DNA from 3 places in the Inediibacterium massiliense genome. Region 2 is predicted to be linked to each of the others. Evidence: a T-box and tRNA genes for the amino acid it is inferred to sense, from the RefSeq annotation. Region 2 holds a T-box; the other regions hold tRNA genes.

Region 1 (3,765 bases), on a different contig from region 2:
TCGCCCATTAAAGAGGCACGCGAGCTGGGTTCAGAACGTCGTGAGACAGTTCGGTCCCTATCCGCTGTGGGCGCAGGAAATTTGAGAGGAGCTGTCCTTAGTACGAGAGGACCGGGATGGACATACCTCTGGTGTATCAGTTGTCGCGCCAGCGGCACGGCTGAGTAGCTATGTATGGACGGGATAAGCGCTGAAGGCATCTAAGCGCGAAGCCTCCCTCAAGATGAGATTTCCCACTTTTTAAGGTAAGACCCCAGATAGACCATCTGGTTGATAGGCCTAGGGTGTAAGGGCAGCAATGTCTTTAGCTGATAGGTACTAATCGGTCGAGGACTTGACCAGATTTTGCATTGTTTAATTTTCAAGGTATATATGTTGACAAAACTAGAAAATGATAAAATAAATTTTGTTATTATTAAAAAGTTTGTTGACAAAAAGGAAAAAATGTGTTAATATATATCTTGTCTTTAAAATAAATCTAGTGACAATAGCGAGGAGGCTACACCTGTTCCCATATCGAACACAGAAGTTAAGCTCTTCAGCGCTGATGGTACTTGGGCGGTAGCGCCCTGGGAGAGTAGGTCGTCGCTAGTTTATGTTCCAAGGTAGCTCAATGGTGGAGCAACCGGCTGTTAACCGGTAGGCTGTGGGTTCGAGCCCCACCCTTGGAGCCAAAAATGCCGGGGTGGCGGAACTGGCAGACGCACAGGACTTAAAATCCTGCGGTCCTTACAGATCGTACCGGTTCGATTCCGGTCCCCGGCACCAAATATCGCGGAGTGGAGCAGCTGGCAGCTCGTCGGGCTCATAACCCGAAGGTCGTAGGTTCAAATCCTGCCTCCGCAACCATTAATGGCGGCGTAGCTTAGTTGGCTAGAGCGTCCGGTTCATACCCGGAAGGTCGGTGGTTCAAGTCCACTCGCCGCTACCATTATTAAGGCCCATTGGTCAAGCGGTCAAGACACCGCCCTTTCACGGCGGTAACCCGAGTTCGATTCTCGGATGGGTCACCATTTTAGGGCGCATAGCTCAGCTGGGAGAGCACCTGCCTTACAAGCAGGGGGTCATAGGTTCGAGCCCTATTGCGCCCACCATTTATTTTGGCCCGGTAGTTCAGTTGGTTAGAATGCCAGCCTGTCACGCTGGAGGTCGAGGGTTCGAGCCCCTTCCGGGTCGCCATTTTTATATTAGCTGGTGTGGCTCAACGGTAGAGCAGCTGACTTGTAATCAGCAGGTTGGGGGTTCGATTCCCTTCGCCAGCTCCAAAATGGAGGAATTCCCGAGTGGCCAAAGGGGGCGGACTGTAAATCCGTTAGCTGAGCTTTCGGTGGTTCGAATCCACCTTCCTCCACCAATATGCGGAAGTGGCTCAGTGGTAGAGCATCGCCTTGCCAAGGCGAGGGTCGCGAGTTCGAATCTCGTCTTCCGCTCCAAATGCGGATGTAGTTCAATGGTAGAACTCCAGCCTTCCAAGCTGGTAGCGTGGGTTCGATTCCCATCATCCGCTCCAAATATGGGTTCATAGCTCAGTTGGATAGAGCAACGGCCTTCTAAGCCGTGTGTCCGGGGTTCGAATCCCTGTGGACCCGCCATATAATGGGGTATAGCCAAGTCGGTAAGGCACCAGACTTTGACTCTGGCATCCGTAGGTTCGAGTCCTGCTACCCCAGCCATATGACCCATTAGCTCAGTAGGTAGAGCACTTGACTTTTAATCAAGGTGTCCCGCGTTCGAGCCGCGGATGGGTCACCAAATCCTGGAGAGGTGTCCGAGTGGTTTAAGGAGCTGGTCTTGAAAACCAGTGATTCCGAAAGGGACCGTGGGTTCGAATCCCACCCTCTCCGCCAGCATGGAGAAGTACTCAAGAGGCTGAAGAGGACGGTTTGCTAAACCGTTAGGCCGGGCAACTGGTGCGCGGGTTCGAATCCCGCCTTCTCCGCCATGTAGGGGCCTTTAGCTCAGTTGGTTAGAGCGTCCGGCTCATAACCGGCAGGTCCGGGGTTCGAATCCCTGAAGGCCCACCATTTTTATTTAGGGGTATAGCTCAGTTGGTAGAGCAGTGGTCTCCAAAACCACGTGCCGAGGGTTCAAGTCCTTCTGCCCCTGCCATATATCGGGGTGTAGCGCAGTTTGGTAGCGCATCTGGTTTGGGACCAGAGGGCCGCGGGTTCAAATCCTGCCACCCCGACCATATGGGCTTGTAGCTCAGGTGGTTAGAGCGCACGCCTGATAAGCGTGAGGTCGGAGGTTCGAGTCCTCCCAAGCCCACCATATAGGGGCCTTTAGCTCAGTTGGTTAGAGCGTCCGGCTCATAACCGGCAGGTCCGGGGTTCGAATCCCTGAAGGCCCACCATTCTTGCCCAGATAGCTCAGTCGGTAGAGCAGGGGACTGAAAATCCCCGTGTCGGTGGTTCGATTCCGCCTCTGGGCACCAAAAAAACACATCTATATGATAGATGTGTTTTTTCTATATTGAAAATCAAGTGACGGTTTTTTATTCTAAACGGAAATTCTGAATGAAATGAAAGAATTTCGTTGGCGACATGAGCAATTCCGAGAGGAATATGCGAATTTTTCATAACTTTGCTTATTCGTGAACCGTAAAAATATATCTAAGTAGATCTATAATGAATCTATGAATTTCTGTAAACTTCATAATAGAACCTTCCTTAAATATGACAATATTAGAAGAAATAACTGATGGTGTATTGTCTACAGAATAGGAAAAAGGAAAATCCAATGTATCTATATATAGACATTTGGCTCCTGTAGAGAGTATTCCTTTGTACAGAGGAATTTTTAAAATAAAAGAAGATGATTTTTTCGTATATTCTAAATGAAAAGCATTGTCATAGATAATGTAGTCTTTTTTTATTTTTATATCTGAATAAAATCCATCCAATTGGAAATATCCATTTTTTATAGATGGATGAAAAATATATCCTATGTTTTTGTCAGATATATGAAAAATATGAGGAAAACATTCTAATGTATAATCTATAGGGGCTTGATCTAAAATACATAAAGCCTTTGAAAAATAATATAAATCATCATAATTATGTAAAAGAATTAATTTTTTTAACTGTTCAGCTTGATTTTTTTCATATTCTTCATAAAGAGAAACACTTTCTTTTCCAGATATTTTATCATTTCTATAAATTCCTAAATGCTCTTCTAATGATTTTAGTTTACAATTATTAAACTGAAATAAATCCTTTGTTTTTTTTACCCATTTTAATAAATCTAAACTTTTATGTTTCTGTATACAATAAGTTATTTTATGAAATTGAAATCTTTTATTTAAAAATGGAATATCAAAAGTGTCGCCATTATAGCTAATGAATAGCTGAAACTTTTTTATTTCTTTTTCAAAAGCTTGTAAAATCTCTATTTCTTCTTTTCTATTTTCACAAAAAAATTGTTTCATAGTGATTTGACCATTTTGTATATACAAAAGTCCAATAAGTATGACTTGATTATGAAGAGAACTAAGTCCTGTAGTTTCAATATCGAATAAAGCAAAATTAATATCTTCATATGACAATAAAAAGTTTTTAGGCAAATGAATGGACTCTTGTATTTTATATTCTAAAATTTCCAATAGATACATCTCCTTTTGAATAAAATCATGTAATTTAAAATAGCTTATATTTCTATATTATAAATGATATTACTTTTAAAAGGCAAATAAGCTTTTTACATAGAAAAGACATATATTAATAATAGGAGTGAGGTGATCAAATGGATTTTTTAGATAAATTAGCA
Region 2 (3,765 bases):
TCCCATAATGCCAAGGACAATCCCTAATATAGAATGATTAGCTATACGATAGATCCATGAAGTTTCATAATAATAAAATACAGAAGTATTTGATGTGAGTATTCGGCTTCCTATACTGCATAAAAAAGCCAATATAAGTGTACATAAATAAAATGGGTATTGTTTTTTCATAAAAATCCCCCTTAGTTCTATTTGTGTATATTATGAATAAATGTAAAAAAATATTATTAAATGGATAGACTAAGAATATAACTATAATAGAAAATGTTATAAAAAGGTGGGGTTTTTATGGATTACAATATTAAGATAGAAGAAGGAAAGCATAGATATGGTTATATGAAAGGGATTGTAGATCGTTTTCGATGGTATGCATTAGTTCATAAAGAAGAAACAGAGCATGGGATTGATCCTATGAATTTAGAAAGTGGATGGGGAAGGATTACAAGACTGTGTGTCTATAAGGATGTAGTAGAATTTGGAGGAAGTCCCTATGCTCCTACTAGAAATGTACGACGATATATTTATGCAAATTACAAAAGAGAGTGGGATATATTGAGTACAAACCACATCCCTATGATTAAAGAGCTGATTAACTATTTAGAAAGAATATATTCTCTAAAATTGGTAAAATAAAAATAAAGTACATATTGACTTTTATCTTAAATGATATATAATTAATGAAAAAATACTATAAGAATAGACATTGAAGAAGAGGAGTAAATAAATAACCCCCTCTAGAGAAAGAAATCCAAAGGCTGGAAGGTTTCTTAGGGGAGTATTATTGAAGGTAGCTTCTGAGTTACTAAACTGAAATTAAAGTAGGTTTAGTCGGGATATCCCGTTATAGATACAAAAGAGCCAATTTTGGAATTAAGGTGGTACCGCGAAAGTCCCTTTCGTCCTTACAAGGATGATAGGGGCTTTTTTATGAATATTTTAAAAAGGAGTGTTTTTATGACAGTAAAAAACCTTGATAAAACATATAATCCTCAAGAATTTGAAAAAAGAATTTATGAGGATTGGATGGAAAAAGGATATTTTAAGGCCAATGTAAATAAAGAAAAAGAACCTTTCGCTATTGTACTTCCACCTCCTAATATTACAGGACAGCTTCATATGGGACATGCATTAGATCATACATTACAAGATATATTGATTCGTTATAAAAGAATGCAAGGATATGAAGCATTATGGCTTCCAGGAACAGATCATGCAAGTATTGCAACAGAAGTAAAAGTAGTAGAAAAGATTATGAAAGAAGAAGGAAAAACAAAAGAAGAAATAGGAAGAGATGAATTTTTAAAAAGAGCATGGGAATGGAAAGAAGAATATGGTGGAAGAATTGTAGAGCAAATGAAAAAAATAGGAAACTCATGCGATTGGTCTAGAGAAAGATTTACTATGGATGAAGGATGTAATGAGGCAGTTACAGAGGTTTTCATAAAACTTTATGAAAAAGGGTATATTTATAGAGGAAATAGATTAATTAATTGGTGCCCAGATTGTAAAACTTCTCTTTCTGATGCAGAAGTAGAGCATGAAGAAAAACAAGGCCATTTTTGGCATATTAAGTATCTTGTGAAAGATTCAGAGGAGTATTTAGAAATTGCCACTACAAGACCTGAAACTATGCTTGGAGATACAGCAGTAGCAGTTCATCCAGAAGATGAAAGATATGCTCATTTAGTGGGTAAGACTTTGATTTTACCTATTGTAGGAAGAGAAATTCCAATCATTGCAGATGAATATGTAGACAAAGAATTTGGTACAGGAGCTGTAAAAATTACACCAGCTCATGATCCTAATGACTTTGAGGTAGGATTAAGACATAATCTAGAACAAATTACAGTAATGGACGATACTGCAAAGATGAATGAACATGCAGGAAAATATCAAGGAATGGATCGTTATGAATGTAGAAAAGCATTAGTAAAAGACTTAGAAGAAGCAGGATATTTAGTAAAAATAAAAGAACATGATCATAATGTAGGAGTTTGTTATAGATGTAATACAGTAGTAGAACCAAGACTTAGTGATCAATGGTTTGTAAAAATGGAAGAGATGGCAAAGCCAGCTATAGAAGCAGTAAAATCAGGAAAGACAAAATTTGTACCAGAAAGATTTGACAAAATTTATTATCATTGGCTTGAAAATATAAGAGATTGGTGTATTTCAAGACAATTGTGGTGGGGACATAGAATACCTGCTTATTATTGTGAGGATTGTGGGGAAGTGATGGTATCTAAGGAAGCTCCACAAAAATGTAGTAAATGTGGAAGTACTCACTTCAAACAAGATGAAGATGTATTAGATACTTGGTTTAGTTCTGCTCTTTGGCCATTTTCAACTTTAGGTTGGCCACATAATACAGAAGAATTAAAATATTTCTATCCTACAGATGTATTAGTAACAGGATATGATATTATTTTCTTCTGGGTGATTCGAATGATGTTTTCAGGACTTGAACAAATGGGAGATATTCCTTTTAAATATGTATTTGTTCATGGACTTGTAAGAGATTCTCAAGGAAGAAAAATGAGTAAATCATTAGGAAATGGAATTGATCCATTAGAAATTATCAATGAATACGGTGCAGATGCCTTAAGACTTACTTTAGCTTCTGGAAATAGCCCGGGAAATGATATGCGTTTTTATATAGAAAGAGTAGAAGCAAATAGAAATTTTGCAAACAAACTTTGGAATGCTACAAGATTTGTACTCATGAATTTAGATAAGGACCAATTTGACAAAGAAGAATGCCAAAAACATTTTACTCTTGCAGATAAATGGATTTTATCTAGAATGAATACAGTAGCAAAAGAAGTCACAGATAATCTAGATAAATTTGAACTGGGAATGGCAGTACAAAAGGTTTATGATTTTATTTGGAATGAATATTGTGATTGGTATATTGAAATTGTAAAACCAAGATTATATGGAGAAGAAAGAAATACAAAGGATTCAGCTTTATATACACTAACTTTTGTTTTAGAAAATATATTAAAATTGTTACATCCATTTATGCCTTTTATTACAGAAGAAATATGGGAATATATTCCTACTACCAAAGAGGAAAGTGTAATTATTGCTAAATGGCCACAAAATGATTCTACTCTTTCTTTTGAAAAAGAAGAAAAAGATATGGAACTGATTATGGATGCAATCAGAAGTATTAGAAATATTCGTGCTGAAATGAATGTAGTACCATCTAAAAAAGCAAAAGTAATTATAGTGGCAACAGATGATGCACATGATGCAATGAATAAAGGAAAAGAGTATTTTAAAACTCTAGCAAGTGCTTCAGATGTAATCATTCAAAAAGAGAAAAAGGATATTCCAGAGGATGCAATGTCTTCTGTAGTATTAGGAGCAGAAATTTATCTTCCATTAGATGAGTTGGTTGATTTTGAAAAAGAAATAGAGAGATTAGAAAAAGAAAAAGAAAAGCTTCAAAAAGAATTAGACAGAGTGAACAAAAAATTATCTAATCAAGGATTCTTAGGGAAGGCTCCAGCAGCTGTCATAGAAGAAGAGAAAGAAAAACAATCCAATTATCAGTCTATGATGGAAAAAGTATTAGAAAGATTAGAAACTATGAAAAATAAAATAAAATAAAATCTAGCCGGGTCATGCACCCGGCTTTATATAAAGGAGGGTGAAAATGAACTATCAATATGCTTTAGAATATATTCACGGTACATATAAATTTGGGAGCAAATTAGGACTTGAAAATATTACTGATTTGTTAAAATTAATGGAAAATCC
Region 3 (3,765 bases), on a different contig from region 2:
AACAAAATACTGATCTATATTATGATAAATCCACTCCCAACTATCTACTACATCTGTAATACAACTAATAATCGGAAGGTCGCTTTGATACTCTTCCTTATATTTTGATGCTAAACCTGACCCAACTGGAAATGTAGCTATAATCATCTTAGGATGAATAGATGAAATATAACTTGTCAGTTTGGGAAGACATATTTTATAAAACCAATCATCCAACTGAGAATGTTCATTAAAATACTTTTTATAATAAAAATAATTATATAATTTACTATTTTTAGTAATTAAAAATTCATATCCTTTATATAAACTTTTATATAGCTTTGGATTGATAATTTGAAAAATATCTACAATCTCCATCTTTATATCTTCATTTTCCCTTTTCACATGCTCTACAATTGCTTGTGCAGCCGATTTATGTCCCAATCCAAAAGTAGCAGTCAACAGTAAAATATCTGTCTTATTTTCCATAAATCATTCCCCGTTCATGACTATATTTCCACATAAGTTTATTAGACAACTCAATTATATTTTCTATAGAGTATATATTCCATAAATCCTTCATTCTTTTTTTCATATGCTCCAGTTTCTTAGGATTTTGAATCAATTCATCAATCACTTCATTGATATGATCTATATTCTTGATCTGAATGGCTACACCAGAATCTAGTAAAAATTCTACATTTCCTTCTTCTTGTCCTGGTATAAAATATGGAATGATCATAGGAATATTCTTTGCCATAGATTCTGATACTGTAATTCCTCCTGGTTTAGTAATCACAATATGAGCCTTGTCCATAAATTGTGGAATATCCTTGGTAAAACCATATACTCTAATTTCTTTACCTTCTATATGATGATATTGCTTTATTATCTTTTTCTTTAAACTCTTATTATTTCCACAAATCACAATAATACGTAATAAATTCCTATTTCCGATGAGATTTTCAAGCACTTTTTTCATACCTTTTACACCCATACTGCCCCCCATCAAAAGTACTGTGAAATAAGAATCTTTTTTATAATCTATACTCCTTTTTAAAAATTGTCTACGTATAGGAATACCACATGCATATATATTATTTGAGTTGATTCCTCTCTCTACTAAAGTCTGACTTGTATAATCGCTTCCTGTTATATATGCATCTACATAATCGTGAATATACACTTGATGTGCTTTATAATCTGTAACAACTGAAATAAATGGAATATGTAGCATCCCTTTTTTCTTTAAATCTCCTATGACTCCAATGATAAAAGGATGAGTAGTAATAATTAAATCTGGTTGATGATAGGTAATTAAATTATAAACTTTATGATATTCTAATCTATTAAATATTTTATTAAATTCTATATTAATAATTTTCCTATCACTCCACTTATATAACATTCCATATATTTTAGGCAAATGAGTAGCTAAAATATTGTATCCATCTGCTATACATAAATTTAAAACTTGGCTTGTTTCTTTTAAAATATCCATCATTACTACTTCATATCCAAATGCCTCAAACTCATTTTTCAAAGCTCTTGCAACTTGATTATGTCCTTCTCCTGTAGAAGCAGTAAAAATAAGGATTTTTCTCATGAAAATTCCCCCTTACAACTCTATAACTTGCTTTTTTAAAGAACATTGACTTTTAGCAAGCAGTTGTATACTATAAAACTTTGCAATCCCTTGGTAGATAAAAAAAGTCTCAACCCATATGTTAAGACTTTAGGCCCTAAGTCATATTGCCTAATATATTTTATCATATTTCATGAAACTGCCAATAGGAATATGCATATCTTTTTTAGAAAGTTATAAACCTTTTATGTAACTCTCACATGATCCACAATTTTATTCATTATATATGATAAAATACAATAAAATAGAGGGTACGAAATTCGTACCCTCTTCTATTTTATTGGTGCGCCCAGCAGGATTCGAACCTGCGGCCTTCTGATTCGTAGTCAGACACTCTATCCAGCTGAGCTATGAGCGCAAAAAAATGGAGGCGGCACCCAGATTTGAACTGGGGAATAAAGGTTTTGCAGACCTCTGCCTTACCACTTGGCTATGCCGCCATTATGAATTAGATATATATGGCTGGGGTAGCAGGACTCGAACCTACGGATGCCAGAGTCAAAGTCTGGTGCCTTACCGACTTGGCTATACCCCATTATTTTGGGGTGGGTGATGGGATTCGAACCCACGCATGCAGGAGCCACAATCCTGTGTCTTAACCACTTGACTACACCCACCATGTTTGGAGCGGATGATGGGAATCGAACCCACGCTACCAGCTTGGAAGGCTGGAGTTCTACCATTGAACTACATCCGCATTTGGAGCGGAAGACGAGATTCGAACTCGCGACCCTCGCCTTGGCAAGGCGATGCTCTACCACTGAGCCACTTCCGCATATTGGTGGAGGAAGGTGGATTCGAACCACCGAAAGCTCAGCTAACGGATTTACAGTCCGCCCCCTTTGGCCACTCGGGAATTCCTCCATTTTGGAGCTGGCGAAGGGAATCGAACCCCCAACCTGCTGATTACAAGTCAGCTGCTCTACCGTTGAGCCACACCAGCTAATATAAAATTGGCGACCCGGAAGGGGCTCGAACCCTCGACCTCCAGCGTGACAGGCTGGCATTCTAACCAACTGAACTACCGGGCCAAAATAAATGGTGGGCGCAATAGGGCTCGAACCTATGACCCCCTGCTTGTAAGGCAGGTGCTCTCCCAGCTGAGCTATGCGCCCTAAAATGGTGACCCATCCGAGAATCGAACTCGGGTTACCGCCGTGAAAGGGCGGTGTCTTGACCGCTTGACCAATGGGCCTTAATAATGGTAGCGGCGAGTGGACTTGAACCACCGACCTTCCGGGTATGAACCGGACGCTCTAGCCAACTAAGCTACGCCGCCATAAATGGTTGCGGAGGCAGGATTTGAACCTACGACCTTCGGGTTATGAGCCCGACGAGCTGCCAGCTGCTCCACTCCGCGATATTTGGTGCCGGGGACCGGAATCGAACCGGTACGATCTGTAAGGACCGCAGGATTTTAAGTCCTGTGCGTCTGCCAGTTCCGCCACCCCGGCATTTTTGGCTCCAAGGGTGGGGCTCGAACCCACAGCCTACCGGTTAACAGCCGGTTGCTCCACCATTGAGCTACCTTGGAACATTAATAACAATTGTTATTTTATCATTGACTTTGTGTTTTGTCAACACTTTTATCAAATTTGGTGCGCCCAGCAGGATTCGAACCTGCGGCCTTCTGATTCGTAGTCAGACACTCTATCCAGCTGAGCTATGAGCGCAAAAAAATGGAGGCGGCACCCAGATTTGAACTGGGGAATAAAGGTTTTGCAGACCTCTGCCTTACCACTTGGCTATGCCGCCACTATGAATTGGTGACCCATCCGCGGCTCGAACGCGGGACACCTTGATTAAAAGTCAAGTGCTCTACCTACTGAGCTAATGGGTCATATGGCTGGGGTAGCAGGACTCGAACCTACGGATGCCAGAGTCAAAGTCTGGTGCCTTACCGACTTGGCTATACCCCATTATTTTGGGGTGGGTGATGGGATTCGAACCCACGCATGCAGGAGCCACAATCCTGTGTCTTAACCACTTGACTACACCCACCATGTTTGGAGCGGATGATGGGAATCGAACCCACGCTACCAGCTTGGAAGGCTGGAGTTCTACCATTGAACTACATCCGCATTTGGAGCGGAAGACGAGATTCGAACTCGCGACCCTCGCCTTGGCAAGGCGATGCTCTA

Evidence for each region. The T-box of region 2 lies ahead of BN2409_RS08040 (valine--tRNA ligase). A T-box ahead of a tRNA ligase gene usually reads a tRNA of that ligase, here a tRNA-Val.
Region 1: it has a tRNA-Val gene. The T-box ahead of BN2409_RS08040 (valine--tRNA ligase) is inferred to sense a tRNA for this amino acid. The anticodon was not compared.
Region 3: it has a tRNA-Val gene. The T-box ahead of BN2409_RS08040 (valine--tRNA ligase) is inferred to sense a tRNA for this amino acid. The anticodon was not compared.

The regions. Positions count from the first base shown of each region.
Region 1 covers NZ_LN876587.1:1,633,531-1,637,295, reverse strand. Annotated here, with positions in the region: rRNA gene rrf (5S ribosomal RNA) at 478-594, shown strand; tRNA gene BN2409_RS16595 (tRNA-Asn) at 600-674, shown strand; tRNA gene BN2409_RS16590 (tRNA-Leu) at 680-768, shown strand; tRNA gene BN2409_RS16585 (tRNA-Met) at 774-849, shown strand; tRNA gene BN2409_RS16580 (tRNA-Met) at 855-931, shown strand; tRNA gene BN2409_RS16575 (tRNA-Glu) at 939-1,013, shown strand; tRNA gene BN2409_RS16570 (tRNA-Val) at 1,019-1,094, shown strand; tRNA gene BN2409_RS16565 (tRNA-Asp) at 1,103-1,179, shown strand; tRNA gene BN2409_RS16560 (tRNA-Thr) at 1,191-1,265, shown strand; tRNA gene BN2409_RS16555 (tRNA-Tyr) at 1,270-1,354, shown strand; tRNA gene BN2409_RS16550 (tRNA-Gly) at 1,359-1,433, shown strand; tRNA gene BN2409_RS16545 (tRNA-Gly) at 1,437-1,510, shown strand; tRNA gene BN2409_RS16540 (tRNA-Arg) at 1,516-1,592, shown strand; tRNA gene BN2409_RS16535 (tRNA-Gln) at 1,598-1,673, shown strand; tRNA gene BN2409_RS16530 (tRNA-Lys) at 1,677-1,752, shown strand; tRNA gene BN2409_RS16525 (tRNA-Ser) at 1,759-1,847, shown strand; tRNA gene BN2409_RS16520 (tRNA-Ser) at 1,852-1,942, shown strand; tRNA gene BN2409_RS16515 (tRNA-Ile) at 1,948-2,024, shown strand; tRNA gene BN2409_RS16510 (tRNA-Trp) at 2,034-2,109, shown strand; tRNA gene BN2409_RS16505 (tRNA-Pro) at 2,115-2,191, shown strand; tRNA gene BN2409_RS16500 (tRNA-Ile) at 2,195-2,271, shown strand; tRNA gene BN2409_RS16495 (tRNA-Ile) at 2,277-2,353, shown strand; tRNA gene BN2409_RS16490 (tRNA-Phe) at 2,359-2,434, shown strand; gene BN2409_RS16485 (ribonuclease H-like domain-containing protein) at 2,588-3,601, opposite strand; gene BN2409_RS16480 (hypothetical protein) at 3,742-3,765, shown strand, end outside.
Region 2 covers NZ_LN876586.1:899,996-903,760, forward strand. Annotated here, with positions in the region: gene BN2409_RS08030 (hypothetical protein) at 1-171, opposite strand, end outside; gene BN2409_RS08035 (hypothetical protein) at 289-633, shown strand; T-box leader at 695-907, shown strand; gene BN2409_RS08040 (valine--tRNA ligase) at 955-3,615, shown strand; gene BN2409_RS08045 (bifunctional folylpolyglutamate synthase/dihydrofolate synthase) at 3,662-3,765, shown strand, end outside.
Region 3 covers NZ_LN876582.1:5,582-9,346, forward strand. Annotated here, with positions in the region: gene BN2409_RS00270 (MGDG synthase family glycosyltransferase) at 1-468, opposite strand, end outside; gene BN2409_RS00275 (MGDG synthase family glycosyltransferase) at 458-1,585, opposite strand; tRNA gene BN2409_RS00280 (tRNA-Arg) at 1,906-1,982, opposite strand; tRNA gene BN2409_RS00285 (tRNA-Cys) at 1,990-2,064, opposite strand; tRNA gene BN2409_RS00290 (tRNA-Gln) at 2,084-2,159, opposite strand; tRNA gene BN2409_RS00295 (tRNA-His) at 2,166-2,241, opposite strand; tRNA gene BN2409_RS00300 (tRNA-Gly) at 2,248-2,321, opposite strand; tRNA gene BN2409_RS00305 (tRNA-Gly) at 2,325-2,399, opposite strand; tRNA gene BN2409_RS00310 (tRNA-Tyr) at 2,404-2,488, opposite strand; tRNA gene BN2409_RS00315 (tRNA-Thr) at 2,493-2,567, opposite strand; tRNA gene BN2409_RS00320 (tRNA-Asp) at 2,579-2,655, opposite strand; tRNA gene BN2409_RS00325 (tRNA-Val) at 2,664-2,739, opposite strand; tRNA gene BN2409_RS00330 (tRNA-Glu) at 2,745-2,819, opposite strand; tRNA gene BN2409_RS00335 (tRNA-Met) at 2,827-2,903, opposite strand; tRNA gene BN2409_RS00340 (tRNA-Met) at 2,909-2,984, opposite strand; tRNA gene BN2409_RS00345 (tRNA-Leu) at 2,990-3,078, opposite strand; tRNA gene BN2409_RS00350 (tRNA-Asn) at 3,084-3,158, opposite strand; tRNA gene BN2409_RS00355 (tRNA-Arg) at 3,221-3,297, opposite strand; tRNA gene BN2409_RS00360 (tRNA-Cys) at 3,305-3,379, opposite strand; tRNA gene BN2409_RS00365 (tRNA-Lys) at 3,389-3,464, opposite strand; tRNA gene BN2409_RS00370 (tRNA-Gln) at 3,468-3,543, opposite strand; tRNA gene BN2409_RS00375 (tRNA-His) at 3,550-3,625, opposite strand; tRNA gene BN2409_RS00380 (tRNA-Gly) at 3,632-3,705, opposite strand; tRNA gene BN2409_RS00385 (tRNA-Gly) at 3,709-3,765, opposite strand, start outside.